DNA from 3 places in the Psychrobacillus sp. NPDC096389 genome. Region 3 is predicted to be linked to each of the others. Evidence: predicted binding sites of a transcription regulator. Region 3 holds the regulator's gene; each other region holds the start of a gene.
What was found. Region 3 encodes Rex, which represses fermentation and respiration genes when NADH is low (regulators of the CRP and FNR family bind a similar motif). Its sites were predicted from a motif close to TTGTGAAATATTTCACAA; they were not measured.
Positions count from the first base shown of each region.

Region 1 (5,060 bases), on a different contig from region 3:
ATCATATTTTGGTCTGCTTGGTTAAGGATTGTATCGATTGCTACAGTTGTTTTACCCGTTTGACGGTCACCGATGATTAACTCACGTTGACCACGTCCGATTGGAACAAGTGCGTCAATCGCTTTAATACCTGTTTGAAGTGGTTCATGAACAGATTTACGTGCCATAACCCCTTGTGCAGGACTTTCGATTGGACGAGTTTTTGTAGTTGCGATAGGACCTAGTCCATCAACTGGTTGGCCAAGTGGGTTTACAACGCGACCAATCAATTCTTTCCCTACAGGAACTTCCATAATACGGCCAGTTCGACGTACTTCATCGCCTTCTTTGATGTCAGTGTATGGTCCAAGGATAACGATACCAACGTTGTTCGCTTCCAAGTTTTGTGCCATACCTAAAACACCAGTTGAGAATTCTAAAAGTTCTCCAGCCATGACGTTGTCGAGGCCATGAGCAAGGGCAATACCGTCACCAATTTTGATAACTGTACCAACATCGCTAACTTTCATCTCAGATTCATAGTTCTCAATCTGCTGTTTAATCAAGACACTGATTTCTTCAGCTTTGATGCTCATGTATGTCACCTCTCAAAATTCATAATATTAACCGATCAAATTACGTTTTAAACGATCTAGCTTCGTGCTAAGACTGCTGTCGTAAATGCGGTTTCCGATTTGAACACGCATTCCACCAATGATAGATGGATCTACAATGTTTTGAATACGTAAAGAATGTTTTCCAACATTTTTCGCGAATACATTTGAAACGTTTCCACGCTCTTCTTCTGTTAACTCACGAGTTGTATATACTTTCGCGTCTGCAATACCTTGTGCTGCATTGGAAAGTGCCATAAATTCAGTAATAATGTCTGATACTTCGCCTAATCTTTTCTTATCGATCAACACAAGAAGTGTATTGATGACAATTGGATTAGCATCTTTGAAAATGTCACGGATTAAAGCTTTTTTCTTATCTAGTGACAGCTTTGGAGAAGTGAATAATGTCTTCACGTCTTTGTTGCCGTTCCAAACAAGTTTCAGTTCACGTAAATCATTTTCTACAGATGGAAGTTCGTTTTTTTGTTGTGCTAGTTCGAATAAAGCGATTGCGTATCGTTTTGCTGCAGTTGAATTACTCAATTAACTTCGCCTGCCTTCGCAATCGTTGCCTCGATTAGCGCACGATTATCTTCTTCCGAAACTTCTTTTTCAAGAACTTTCGACGCTGCAAGTACAGAAAGTGAAACTACTTCTTGTCGTACTGCTGCAATCGCTCTTTCTTTTTCTGTATCGATTTCACGGATAGCAGATTCTTTCAAACGCGCAGCTTCAGATCGTGCAGTCGTGATAATTTCTTCACGAGATGCTTCTCCTTGCTTCTTCGCATTTTCGACAATCGCTAATGCTTCCGTACGTGCTTCTTTTAGTAAGTCACGTTGTTCTTCAAGTAAACGCTGTGATTCCTGGCGGCTGTTTTCAGCTGCTTCGATTTCACTTGCGATCAACTCTTCACGTTGAGTCATAATCCCCATAAGTGGACCCCATGCTACTTTCTTCAAAAGAGCCATAAGTAATAAGAAGAAGAATAGTGTAGCGATGATATCCCAAATGTTTAACCCGGCACCACTAGCACCAAGGATAAGGTAATCAAAAGACACGATTGTTTCACTCCTTTCAAACGCTATTAAGAGATCTTGCTTTTATAATGTAAATATTTCATTATTGTTTTCTAATTCATAAAGAGAATGGCGGATAAGTTTCCGCCATTATATACTTGTCTATGTTTATTATTTGTTTAATACGATGAATGCGATAACTGCTGCGATGATTGGAATCGCCTCAACTAAAGCTACCCCGATGAACATAACTGTTTGTAAAGCTCCACGTGCTTCTGGTTGACGAGCGATACCTTCTACTGTTTTTGAAACGATTAATCCGTTACCAATACCTGCACCAAGTGCACCTAAACCGATTGCTATAGCTGCTGCTAAAAGACCAACTGAACCTACCATTGTTTAATTTCCTCCTTGGAATGTTGTTTGTTTTTATTTCTGCTTAAAATTTAAGCAGTTATATTAATGGTCTGTCGACACTTTGTGCGACATATAAACCATCGTTAACATGACGAAAATGAACGCTTGGATTCCACCTATAAATAGAGAGAAACCTTGCCATGCCATTGCTGGAAGAATTGCTCCAACAAAGCCGAAAATGCTTGATGTTGCTAAACCTGCAAGTAGTCCTAGTAGAACTTCCCCTGCATAGATGTTTCCGTAAAGACGAAGACCGAGTGTCAACGTGTTTGCGAATTCTTCAATAATTTTTAAAGGTAATAGGAATGGAAGCGGTTTTAAAAAGTCTTTTCCATATTCCGATAATCCCTTCATTTTAATACCATAATAGTGCGTTAATAGAAGAATCATAACTGCTAATGTCATTGTTACTGTTGGATCTGCTGTTGGGGATTTCCACCAGAGTACTCCGTCATACGAAATGGAAAACGGAAGACCTAGAACGTTCGCTACAGCAATAAACATGATTAATGTAATTCCAAGAATATGGAATCGTCCACCAGTTTGCCAGTCGAAGTTACTTTTAATAATGCCTTTCACAAAGTCCATAATCCACTCCATGAAGTTTTGCATACCAGTTGGCTTCAGTTTCAAGTTTCTTGTCGCTATGTATGCGATCAAAAATACGATGAGTGTAGTAACTGCAAGCATTAAAATGTTGGACCAGTTACCGTGCATCCCAAGAAACACAAATTCTGGATTTTTATGTTCCACGATTCATTCACCTCTCTTTCACATACTCATTATTGATTTCTTGCATGAAACATAATACGTTCTACAATAAGCAGAACATAGGGAATCATTAAACCGATAACTGTGCTAATAAGATGAATATATTCTGGAAGGGCAAGTGCAATTGCTACGGCTGCAATTCCTGATGCAAATCGGAATGCTGTACCTAAACCTGCTCGTCCTTTTTCACCAGATAACACACGATCAAATTTCTCCATTCTACGGGTTAGAATCCAGAAATTATACAGACCAAATAATGAACCTATTGCTAAGCCTGCAAAAATTGTCGAATATGGGGTGAAGCCCCAACCAAGCGCATATACTGCGAGCAAAAAAAATATGTATTTCTTCTGCTTCGTAAAAATACGTTGCATTTCTAGCATTATTCTTTAGTCTCCTGAATCATATTTTCGAATGGTAGTAAGAAGCGCTAATATACCGGCCATAAGACCTAGTAGTAAGCATATTACTAAAAAAAGTGGAGTGGTTCCATATGTTTTATCGATCCACATTCCTGTGAATATACCTATTAATATAGAACCTACAAGCTGTGAGAGAATCGCAGAATATAATGCTATCCCTTGTAACGGACGCCTTGTTTGACGCATAAAAGAATCCCCACGTTTTCCTTGGTAAAGTAAAAACTGTGAATCTAGTAGAAAGTTGATACGACAGGTGTTTCGAGCATGAAACCCCTATCATTTATATCCTTTGTAAGCATACAATAGGGGCAATTTGATGTCAATTGGTATTAGTGAGAAACTTCACAAATAGATTTTTTTTGACATCATATTGACAAATTTAAGAAGAAATAAATTATTCTTTACTTGTCAAATGCTCATTTTTATGTTTTTATTTTCATCTATTAAAGAATAGGTTATTATTTCGTACCGAATAATCGGTCACCAGCGTCACCTAATCCTGGTACGATATAACCATGATCATTTAACTTTTCATCTAACGCAGCGATATAAATATCTACATCTGGATGCGCTTTTTGTAATGCTTCTACACCTTCTGGAGCTGCAATTAAACACATAAACTTAATGCTCGTTGCACCACGGGTTTTAAGAGAATTAACTGCCTCTATTGCAGATCCCCCAGTTGCAAGCATTGGATCCACTAGAATGAAGTCACGTTCTGCTACATCTGCTGGAAGTTTCACGTAATATTCGACAGGTTGTAACGTTTTTGGATCTCTGTATAGTCCAACATGTCCAACTTTTGCTGCGGGAATTAATTTTAAAATACCGTCTACCATCCCAATTCCGGCACGTAGTATTGGTACGATTCCAATTTTCTTTCCAGCTAACACTTTAGATTTAGTTACTTGTACTGGCGTTTCCACTTCTGTTTCTTCTAATGGCAAATCACGTGTGATTTCAAAGGCCATTAGTGTAGCCACTTCATCCACCAGTTCACGGAATTCTTTTGTTCCCGTCTCAATGTTACGGATATATGTGAGTTTGTGTTGAATAAGTGGGTGATCAAATACGAATACTTTCGGCATATTTTTATCTCCTTCGTGGTTTTATTTGAAATTCTATTAATTATAACAAATAATGCAGGAAACATACTACTAATAGCATGTTTTAATATTGCGTCTATTCCAGGAGTGACATTGGTTTGTAAAAAAGAATTCCTTGACCGCGGAACCGAAATTATATAGTTCGATTGGGGTCCGCCGGGCAAGAGATGAGTCATCACCGCCAGCAGTGAGAATTCGCTAACAAGATAAATTTTCTCCAGTTATTCAATCGCAAGGATCCAGTAAATGGCTTAGAGCAACTAACTGGGCATTGAAAGCAACTAAATCTGAACTGAAAGCAATCAATTCAGCAGCGAAGGCAACTAAATTGCATGTGGAAGCAACTAATTCCCACAAAAGCAAGTTTACTCGGAGAGGGACGATAATGATTGCAATACATTATCCCTATCTCACTTGCGATGCAAAAAAATAAGCTACCTTTCTATTTATCAGAAGGTAGCTTACTTTCAAATTTTAATTAGCTATACAAAGGTAATTTATTCGTTAGAGCTGCAACGCGTTCTTTTGCTTCTTGGATAACTTCTGCATCTTCGTGGTTTTTCAGAAGTTTTGCGATGATAGCAGCGATTTCTTTCATTTCTTCTTCTTTAAATCCACGTGAAGTTACTGCTGGTGTTCCTAGTCGAACGCCAGAAGTGATAAATGGACTTTGTGTTTCGTATGGTATTGTATTTTTATTCACTGTAATGCCAACTTCGTCTAATACAT
Region 1 is NZ_JBIWFB010000001.1:393,216-398,275, reverse strand. It holds gene atpA (F0F1 ATP synthase subunit alpha) at 1-575, opposite strand, end outside; gene ACIQ38_RS01980 (F0F1 ATP synthase subunit delta) at 603-1,139, opposite strand; gene atpF (F0F1 ATP synthase subunit B) at 1,136-1,657, opposite strand; gene atpE (F0F1 ATP synthase subunit C) at 1,787-2,011, opposite strand; gene atpB (F0F1 ATP synthase subunit A) at 2,075-2,785, opposite strand; gene ACIQ38_RS01960 (ATP synthase subunit I) at 2,815-3,186, opposite strand; gene ACIQ38_RS01955 (AtpZ/AtpI family protein) at 3,193-3,411, opposite strand; gene upp (uracil phosphoribosyltransferase) at 3,684-4,313, opposite strand; gene glyA (serine hydroxymethyltransferase) at 4,810-5,060, opposite strand, start outside.
Region 1: ACIQ38_RS01955 (AtpZ/AtpI family protein) is a predicted target of Rex. The motif match lies at 3,556-3,573, and genes of this name have one in related genera.

Region 2 (5,060 bases), on a different contig from region 3:
AGACAATCGTTTGAATAATAGCCAATCTGTTCATTTGCTTCGTCATGACTCTACCAGTCAAATGAGGGATTAACCAATATGCCGCACCAAAGAATGTTAACAATACAGTAGTTGCAACCGTTAAATGGAAATGTCCCGTTACCCAAATGGTATTGTGTATTAACTGGTTCATTTGGTGAGAGGCGTTAATAATTCCACCAGCACCGGCAGGTATAAAGGCTACCATGCCGACAAAAGGTGCAAAGAAACGAGCATCTCCCCATGGCAATTTTTTGAACCAACCTAGAACACCTTTTCCTCCTAGTGCACGACCACGGATTTCAAATGTCGCAAACATCGAGAACGCAGTTAGTAGGGAAGGAATAACAACCATCAATGTCAATACGACTTGTAAGAACTTCCAAAAAGAACTAATTCCAGGTTCTGTTAATTGGTGATGGAATCCTACAGGAATAGAGAACAGTAGGAACAACATAAATGATAATCTAGCAAGAGAATCAGAGAAGATTTTCCCGCCTATAATTTTTGGAATAACCGCGTACCAAACCATATATGCTGGTAATAACCAGAAGTAAACTAAGGGATGACCGAAATACCAGAACAAGGTACGAGAAAGCAATACATCCACTTTATCTACCCAACCTAGAGACCATGGTATTAGTTGGAATAATACTTCTACAGCTACTCCTAGTGAACAAATAATCCACATAGCTAAGTTCACGACAACCATAAAAGTTAGTAATGGACTCGGCTGACCTGGATTTGCTTTACGCCACTCCACATATTTCAAAATGAGTCCTAATCCACCAATCCAAGACCCGACAATTACTAATGCTAAGCCAACATAGAAAATCCAGTGTGCTTGTAATGGTGCATAAAATGTATATAATACAGAAGCTTCGTTCAGTAAAATCATAATAGACGATGCAGTAGTACCGATTGTCATAGTCCAAAAACCAATCCAACCAAGTAAGCGTTGTTTATCTGTTAATGTACCAGATGTTCTACTTACTACAGCAATTTGAAAACCAAATATGAAATATGTTGTTAAAATAAGACCTAAAAGTACTCCATGAATCGTTAAAATCTGATAATAGCCAATTCCCCAAGGAAGGGTAAATGTTCCAGAACGTACTAAAGTTTGTAAAAGGCCACAAAGTCCTCCTATTGCTAGGGCGATAAAGGCCACATAAACGTGTGCTAGTGCTAGTTTGCCATCTCTTTTATCTACTTGTATTAAATCTTTTGTTTTTTCAGCTATAGTTGTCATATTACTCTACCACCTTTAGCATAGACATCATGGACGAATGCCCAATTCCGCAATACTCGTTACATAATATTAAATATTCTCCTGCTTTATCAACTGTTGTCACATATTCCGATACATAACCGGGCTCTAAAATCATGTTAATATTTGTTCCTGCTGCTTGGAAACCATGTACTACATCTTTCGTCGTTGCAATAAACTTAACTTTAGAGCCAAGCGGAACTTCAATTTCAGGTGGATTATAATAGAAAGCAGATGCGACAAACACAACTTCATAGTCCCAATCTTTTCCCTCTACTTTATGAACACCTGGATTATTAAATGGTGCAATTTCATCAACCCGTTCAGGATCTACATACACTTTTGCACTAGGTGGATGGGAACCGTAATGGAATGCACTAAACCCAACAATCACTAAAAATAAAACGAGCGAGCCAATTCCAAATGTGAGCCACCATTTTTCATATTTATGAATATGCATAGCTTCAAACCTCCAATAAATTAAAATCGATCAATAAATAAGTAAAATGCCATGAACCATGTAACTAATATAAAAATTCCGAGAAAACCGACTGAATAAAGCGTACCTTTTAAATCAGGCTCTTTCTCCCGTTTTTTCGACATTTTTTGCACCTCCCAATATTTGTTTTGTATAGTTATATCATAAATACATTTTTAAATAGAAGATGTGATAAAAATCACACATATGGAGGGATTATGTGAATTAAGTGTGAAGATTGCAGAGTTCTATTATTTCGTATACCCGAAATTTATATTAATAACCAAATAAAATCGAATATTCAGTTATTTGTTTTTTCGACAAAAAAAGAACTTTCTTTTCAGAAAGCTCTTCTTCATTCATTACTATTCATCAATTGTTAAAATGATTGTTAAATCACCAACTTCGGCAATTTCTACTGGTAATTTAAATGCATGTTGAAATCCGAATAATCTTGTAGTTCCAACAATGACAGTAGGGGGGGTAATATCAATTTCCACACCATTTGCCGCGACGGAAGTACATAAATTTCCAGCAACCATATTACCAAGTTCCCCAGTGAACGATTCTAGCATTTCGCCTTCTAAAGGCATTCCGAACATCGTCGCTCCAACTTGGGAGAAGCAATTAGAAGTTGAATCTATTATAATTCTACCTTTAATATCACCAATAATACCTATAAGTACGCCCATTTCTTTTTGTTCAAAAGGTTGTACCATTAGCGAAGGGGACTTTATATCCATTGAAAGAGGGATAACAGATTTTAACGATTGTATAGTTCCATTTAATATTGTTTGTATATGCTTCGAAGCACTCATTTTTTTCCCCTCCTAATCGTAAAGATAGTTCAATTTTAACATGAACCTTAGTAAAAAAGAATAGAAAAATGTAGAATATAGTGAATTAATGTGTTATTGTGTAAATGAGAATGAATTTCAAAAGCATTTGAGAGGATGATCTTTATGCTAGCTATATTTATTAGTACTACTGTTTTAATATTTGCTGGAATAACAGCCTATGTATTACGTTCTATTGAGCCACAACCGAAATAAATTTTTTATTTATATTAAATGTACCCCATCATGAAAATAGCAGAACGTCAGTTAGTTTTGCTAAATCTCCCACAACAAAAGAAACAGCTATTCAACAAGTAGATGATATAAAATCTATACTTAAAAATCCGCCTCAAATTGATTTTGGTCAGACTGTAGACAAACACGATGTAAGTCGAAATTGCTTTCAGTTTTTTTAGGTCATAATCCAAGAAGATACTTATTATCGAATCAGATTGTGAAGTATCGTATTTAAAATACCATGGATTGTTCAAAGGAGGGTTAACACAAAAACGACTGAAACTATGGCAAGTAAGAAGGAATAAATGAAGAAAAAGTTGTTTTTGAACCTAATAAAGGGTTTGAGAGATTTAACGAGGTATATAAATATGTTGATTCTGGATGAATGTTCTCTTTGTTGAACTTATTGTACTAATAGGTACTTTAGGCAAGTAGAGCAACGTCTTTAAGAGGTTGCTCTTTTACTATTAAAAATACTTCTGAAAATACTCTTTCCTTAGTCCTCCACTACTTAGCGTAAATCTTTTTTCACATTTTCATGCCCATAAGACTTTGTATTACTTAAATGGGGAAGTGGCTTTATATTAAATCAATAATTTGAAATAGAAGATAAATAAATTAAAACTACATTTATATTAAACCTTTGGGACAAAGAGAACGTGTGTCTCAAAAACAATAGAAACGGGGCATTCTTATTAAACTAATGCGTGCTTTGTTATAGACCATGGATTACTTAGACAACTTATATTTTTATAGGACTATCCGTTCTATCAAGGAAGCAAGGATTATGTAATAAAAGTTGATTGCTTTTTTTATTCATACTTAATTAAAGGTTTTATGGAAGAGGGATTAGCTGCTGAAACAAAGAGATGCAAAAGATGTGTTAGGACAATTATGACTACAGAGGAAGTCCATTATAGTCAGCAAGTCCATTTTTAGGAGAAATTTGGTTTTAGAATTGAAAATAAGTTATATCTACATTTAGAATTAGAATAATTTCGGTAATTCCTTCTCATGAAATCTGCCTTGCTCAAGATATTGTGTGTGATTATAATATTAATCTGTATTTGGTATTAAATGTAGTAATAGACATATGTCATTTAATGGTATGTTATTTGTAATCCTATGATAAAAAAACATGTCATAGGTGGAACCGTTTAAAGTCGATTCAAATAAAGAGAGTTCAATCAAAAATCATCTAAAAATCTTTTAATCTCGGAGTATTTTACTAACTCACTCTTCTTTTGGGAGTGACTAATAAGTTAATATGTATTAAAAGAAAGAGCACAGACTTAGGCTATCAAGTATGCGCTCATATTCTTTTACTTTAGTTCATTCATTAAATATACTGTGTCTTAAATTCACTACTATCAATGCAATCCCAGGTCAAGTCTCTATATTAGTCTTACCTGCAACCTATTTCTTCTTAGAGAAAAGCATATAAGCTAATACTAATGGGACAACCATTAAACCAATTCCAATGAGATAAACAGGAGCTACCGTACCCACGAGTATCAGGGATGCTGCTAGAGGTAGAAGGAGTTTATTCCAGAAAAAGACTGCATTATAGACGCCTAGTGCCTCGTAAATACTAGATTCGTTATTAGGGTCAACAATACGCACAAGAGAAAGTCCCTGAGGGTTAGATCCAGTTGCCATACCATAGTTCATCAAAGACTTTTCAAACCATTCAGGATTTTTAATTTTCCTATACCATAAATTGGTGAAGATGAAAGTAATACCGCAAATAATAAATGTTAGGATTAACAGAGGAACAAAGAATTCACTAATAATACTTAACTGAATAGAAGCGCAAGCTGTTAATATAATAATTTCTAGAGAGAAGTTACTTATTTCATTAATTGTCGGCTTATCAACATACCCATCAAATTTCACTTTTTTCATAAGTGGCCATAGAATAAGTGAACCGACAATACCGTAAATCATCGTAGGGATATTATTAATAAATGGGATTAGCAGACCAATACCCGATAAAATGAGCTCACCAAATTTAAAACTGACAGCAAGTATCCCCAGCTGGAAAGCGATTGAAGTTACGTTGCTTGGATTGATAGTAAGTCTGCCAATCGGTTTACGGTCTTTTTCGGGCAGAGTACCGCGGAAGAAGCTCTTATCTTTATTACTAATATCCTTAGTAAAAGCACCCCATCCACGACGAATCCCATAGTTAGCCAAAATGATACCTGGTATGATTGCTATT
Region 2 is NZ_JBIWFB010000005.1:306,111-311,170, reverse strand. It holds gene ACIQ38_RS14855 (b(o/a)3-type cytochrome-c oxidase subunit 1) at 1-1,270, opposite strand, end outside; gene ACIQ38_RS14850 (cupredoxin domain-containing protein) at 1,272-1,748, opposite strand; gene ACIQ38_RS14845 (cytochrome c oxidase subunit 2A) at 1,769-1,891, opposite strand; gene ACIQ38_RS14840 (chemotaxis protein CheX) at 2,132-2,584, opposite strand; gene ACIQ38_RS14835 (sodium/glutamate symporter) at 4,256-5,060, opposite strand, start outside.
Region 2: ACIQ38_RS14845 (cytochrome c oxidase subunit 2A) is a predicted target of Rex. The motif match lies at 1,954-1,971, and genes of this name have one in related genera.

Region 3 (5,060 bases):
CATTAGATTTTGCGATAAATGGCTGAACGAGAGGAACGAAGAGATGAATGCGATATAACATTAGCTAAGCATGAAAAACAATTTCTTCCCAGAAAAAAGAAAAAGATTCCCGTATAGGAATCCCTTTAGTTTGAAGCTATTTCTTCTAATAATTCTTGTAGCTCCAGCCATTCATTTGACAATGAATCTTGTGTTTCTTTTAATGCATCCAGTTCTAATTGCAATTTTTGTACTGCTTCATGGTCTTGGAATATTGCTGGATCACAAAGCTTCTCTTCTATAGAAGCTATGTCAGAATCCACTGTCGGCATTTGAGCTTCTAGCTCTTCCAACTGACGACGTAATTGACGTTCCTTCTTTTTGGCTTCTTTATCAATGGTAGATGTGTTTGCCTTCACAACAACCGTTTTCTCAATAACGGCATTTTCTTCTGCAAGCTCTTCTAATTCCTCTTTCTTTTCCAAGTAGTAATCGTAATCTCCTAAGAAAAGGGTCGCTTGATCGCTAGACAACTCAATCACTTTGGTTGCAATTCGGTTAATAAAGTACCGGTCATGTGATACAAAAATTATAGTACCTGGAAAATCGAGTAATGCATTTTCAAGTACTTCTTTACTATCTAAATCTAAATGGTTGGTAGGTTCATCAAGTACAAGTGTATTTGCTTTTAGCAGCATTAATTTGGCTAATGCAAGTCTTGCTTTCTCTCCACCAGATAACGTAGCAATTGTTTTTTGTACATCATCTCCACTAAATAGAAAGCGTCCTAACACAGTCCGGACATCTCTTTCATTCATCAGTGGCCATTCATCCCATAGTTCTTGCAAGGCGGTTTTATTGCCAGTGAGTGCGGCTTGTTCTTGGTCATAGTAACCAAATTGAACGTTTGTCCCGTATTGGATTTTCCCAGCATTACTATTCAATTGTTTCATCAATGTTTTTAGTAGAGTAGATTTTCCAACACCATTTGGGCCAACAAGTGCAATACGATCTTGCTTATATACGGAAAATGAAATATTCGATGAGACTGTTTTATTTGGATATCCTACAGAAACTTCCTCAAGTCGTAATACATCATTTCCACTTGGTCGATCGATCGTAAATCCAAAAGTAGCAGATTTTTCGTCGCCATCTGGGGCATCCATCCAGTCTGTTTTTTCAAGCACTTTTCGTCTAGACTGCGCCATTTTTGTGGTAGAAGCACGTGCTAGATTTTTGCTCACAAAGTCTTCTAATTTAGCTTTTTCCTCTTGTTGTTTTTCATATTTCTTTTTATCGAGCTCATAGTTTTTCGCTTTTTCATCTAAATAAGCGCTATAATTCCCAACATATCTAGTCACGTTATGTCGAGAAACTTCATATACAAAGTTCACGACTTGGTCTAAAAAGTATCGATCATGGGAAACGATTAAAACGGCTCCATTATAGTTTTTTAAATAATTTTCTAAAAAGCTAAGTGTTTGGATATCTAAATGGTTTGTTGGCTCATCTAGGATGAGTAAGTCTGGTTTGCTAAGTAACATTTTTGCAAGTGCCAGTCTCGTTTTTTGCCCACCAGATAATGCTTGTACGGGCTTATCATAATCTTCTGGGAAAAACTGCATACCATGTAAAATGGAACGGATATCTGATTCGAATCGATAACCGCCAGCTTCATTGAAAGCAAGTTGTAATTCATCGTACGCTGCAGTGACGCGTGCGTAAGCTTCTGTATCCTCATAAATAGAAGGATCAGCCATTTGTGCTTCTAGTGAACGTAGCTCTTTTTCGGAATCGATTAAATGACTAAAAATAGATTTCATTTCATCCCATATGGATAGCTTCGATTCAAGTCCAGCATGTTGCTCTAAATAGCCAAGGCGAACTGTTTTTGGCATGATGATATCACCGGAATCATAGGACATTTCACCGGCAATTATTTTAAGTAAAGTAGACTTTCCAGCACCATTTCGTCCGACGAGTGCGACACGATCTCGGTCTTGTACTTCTAACTTTACATTTGTTAATATATCTTCTCCGTTAAAGGATTTGGTTACTTGATTGACTTGTAAAACAATCACGATTATTCGCACCTCAATTCTCTCCTTAGTGTAATAGATAGGGACGAACGTTGCAACGCCCTAGCTTTACAAGGAAGGAAATGTCTAGTAATATAATAACGATTTGTACCAAAGAAATAGGAGGGTTTTTTATGAAACCTGAACTTCCAAGAATTCCTCAAGCAACAACGAAAAGACTTCCGTTATATTATAGATTTTTACAAAGCTTTCATAATGCGGGACATAAACGAGTTTCTTCCCAAGAGCTAAGTGAAGCGATGAAAATAGATTCCGCTACAATCAGAAGAGATTTCTCTCATTTTGGCGCACTTGGAAAAAAAGGATATGGTTATGATGTTCCAACGCTTCTAGAATTTTTTCGAAAAACGCTAGACCAAGACGAAGCTGCTCATGTGGCATTAGTTGGGGTAGGTAGCTTAGGAACTGCATTTCTTAAATATAATTTTCAGAAGAATCATAATACAAAAATTGTTGTTGCATTTGACACGAAGGCACCAGTAGAAGGAATGATGAAAAGTGATATTCCCGTTTTTCATCCAAGTGTGATGGAAACGAAACTTGCAGAGTACGGCATTGAATTGGTAATTGTTACTGTTCCAAGTCGCTCTGCACAAGAAGTTGCCGATCGTTTGGCGAAAACAGAAATTAAAGGCATTTTAAACTTTACGCCGGTAAGGTTAGCGGTACCAGATACAATTCGCGTGCATACGATCGATTTGTCTGTCGAAGTGCAAACGCTAATTTACTTAATACGAAATGAACATACTGAAGAATGAAAAAAGCCTTCCGACTGTTGGAAGGCTTTTATCTATGGTGTTTTTTGTAAAAGGGAGGGGGTATCCGAGCATAACGAAGTGGTAGCCGCGCAATGAAAAGTCCTCCGAGCAAAGAGAAGAGGTATGCGAGCATAAAGTCAGTGTAACCGAGCATAAGGAAGCGATATCCGCGCTTTAACAAAACATAGACTCCGCACAATGATGAAGAGCAGCTCACACATGTATGAGCTGCTCTTCATTATGGCATTTGTGAATAGGTTTCTAGAAACTTTTGGATCGTTTCGCCGTAAAACTGAACAAGTACTACAAAACCATTCAGTAACATATGGGAAATAATCGATGCTGTAATGCGTTTTGTTTTGTAATAAATAAAAGCGAATATAAACCCAGACACGGCATATAGTAGGATGTGCGTGAACTCGAAGTGTATGACTGCAAAAGCAATTGCACTAACAAGCGCCGCCACAAAAAAGTTCGTTTTAGGTAATAAAGAACCGAAAATGATACGACGGAAAATCAATTCTTCTAATATAGGAGCGAAAATAACGATAGAAAAAATGGCAAAAGGGACACTATGCGCAATCTCAATAAATTGCTCTGTATTTGCGGACCCTGCTTCTATTCCAAAAGCTTGCTCCAAATTCGCAGCAATAATTTGACCAAAAAAAACAAGGAAAAATCCAAGTATTCCAAAGCCAATTACCCCACCTAAAGTAGCTTGCTGTCCTTTTAATGGACGCAAAAATGTATTATCTTTACGAATAATGAGCAGTGTAACGAGGGTGGCAATCCCCATGCTGATAAATACCCACCAACCGTAAGTGGTAAGCTCTGGATCTTTTACTTCCATCGTTTGGATTAATTTATAAAAGAGGGGTACAAAAACTGCTCCTGAAAGTTGCATCACGCAGTAGGTAATTAAAATATAAAGTCCAGTTTTTTGTTGTTTCATTTAAAATAATTCCTCTCTATATTAACAATCTTCTTTATTGTAAAGGAAAAAAGAGATAAAAGAAAAAGTTAGCCTTCTTACTTGCAAAATGTTCTGTTATTAATTATTATTATAAGTGTGTTAGCACTCAAAGAGTAAGAGTGCTAATAATATAAAATTCGACAAATTTAGGGAGGTTGTTTCACTTGTTAAGACCATTAGGTGATCGTATCGTAATCGAATTAATCGAAGTAGAAGAAAAAACAGCATTCGGCATCGTTCTTCCAGACTCTGCTAAAGAGAAACCACAGGAAGGGAAAGTTGTTGCTGTAAGTTCTGGACGAGTACTTGATAACGGCACTCGTGTAGAATTGGACGTAAAAGAAGGAGACCGCATTATCTTCTCTAAATATGCAGGTACAGAAGTAAAATATGAAGGCACTGAATATTTAATATTACGCGAAAGCGATGTTCTAGCAGTAATTGGCTAATAAAAAATTGAAACAAAAATTAGGAGGTAACTAAATCATGGCAAAAGAAATTAAGTTCAGTGAAGACGCTCGTAGTGCAATGCTACGTGGGGTAGATAAACTAGCAGACGCTGTAAAAGTAACGCTTGGACCAAAAGGACGTAACGTCGTACTTGAAAAAAAATTCGGTTCACCACTTATTACAAATGATGGTGTAACAATTGCTAAAGATATCGAATTAGATGATGCATTTGAAAACATGGGTGCAAAACTAGTTGCAGAAGTTGCTTCTAAAACAAATGATATCGCTGGTGACGGTACTACAACTGCAACAGTTTTAGCTCAATCAATGATCCGTGAAGGATTGAAAAACGTAACAGCTGGAGCAAACCCAGTTGGTATCCGTAAAGGTATTGACCTAGCAGTTGCTGTAGCAGTTACTGAGTTAAAAACAATTTCTAAACAAATCGAAGGCAAAGAGTCTATCGCTCAAGTTGCTGCGATCTCTTCTGGAGATTCAGAAGTTGGCGAACTAATTGCTGAAGCTATGGAACGCGTTGGAAACGACGGAGTTATCACTATCGAAGAGTCTAAAGGATTCACTACAGAACTTGACGTAGTAGAAGGTATGCAATTCGACCGTGGATATGCATCTCCTTATATGGTAACAGACTCAGATAAAATGGAAGCAATTTTGGACAATCCATATATTTTAATTACAGATAAAAAGATCTCTAGCATTCAAGAAATCCTTCCTGTACTTGAGCAAGTTGTACAACAAGGCAAACCACTTTTACTAATCGCAGAAGACGTAGAAGGGGAA
Region 3 is NZ_JBIWFB010000008.1:81,676-86,735, forward strand. It holds gene ACIQ38_RS17790 (ABC-F family ATP-binding cassette domain-containing protein) at 126-2,060, opposite strand; gene ACIQ38_RS17795 (redox-sensing transcriptional repressor Rex) at 2,192-2,836, shown strand; gene ACIQ38_RS17800 (CPBP family intramembrane glutamic endopeptidase) at 3,075-3,788, opposite strand; gene groES (co-chaperone GroES) at 3,974-4,258, shown strand; gene groL (chaperonin GroEL) at 4,296-5,060, shown strand, end outside.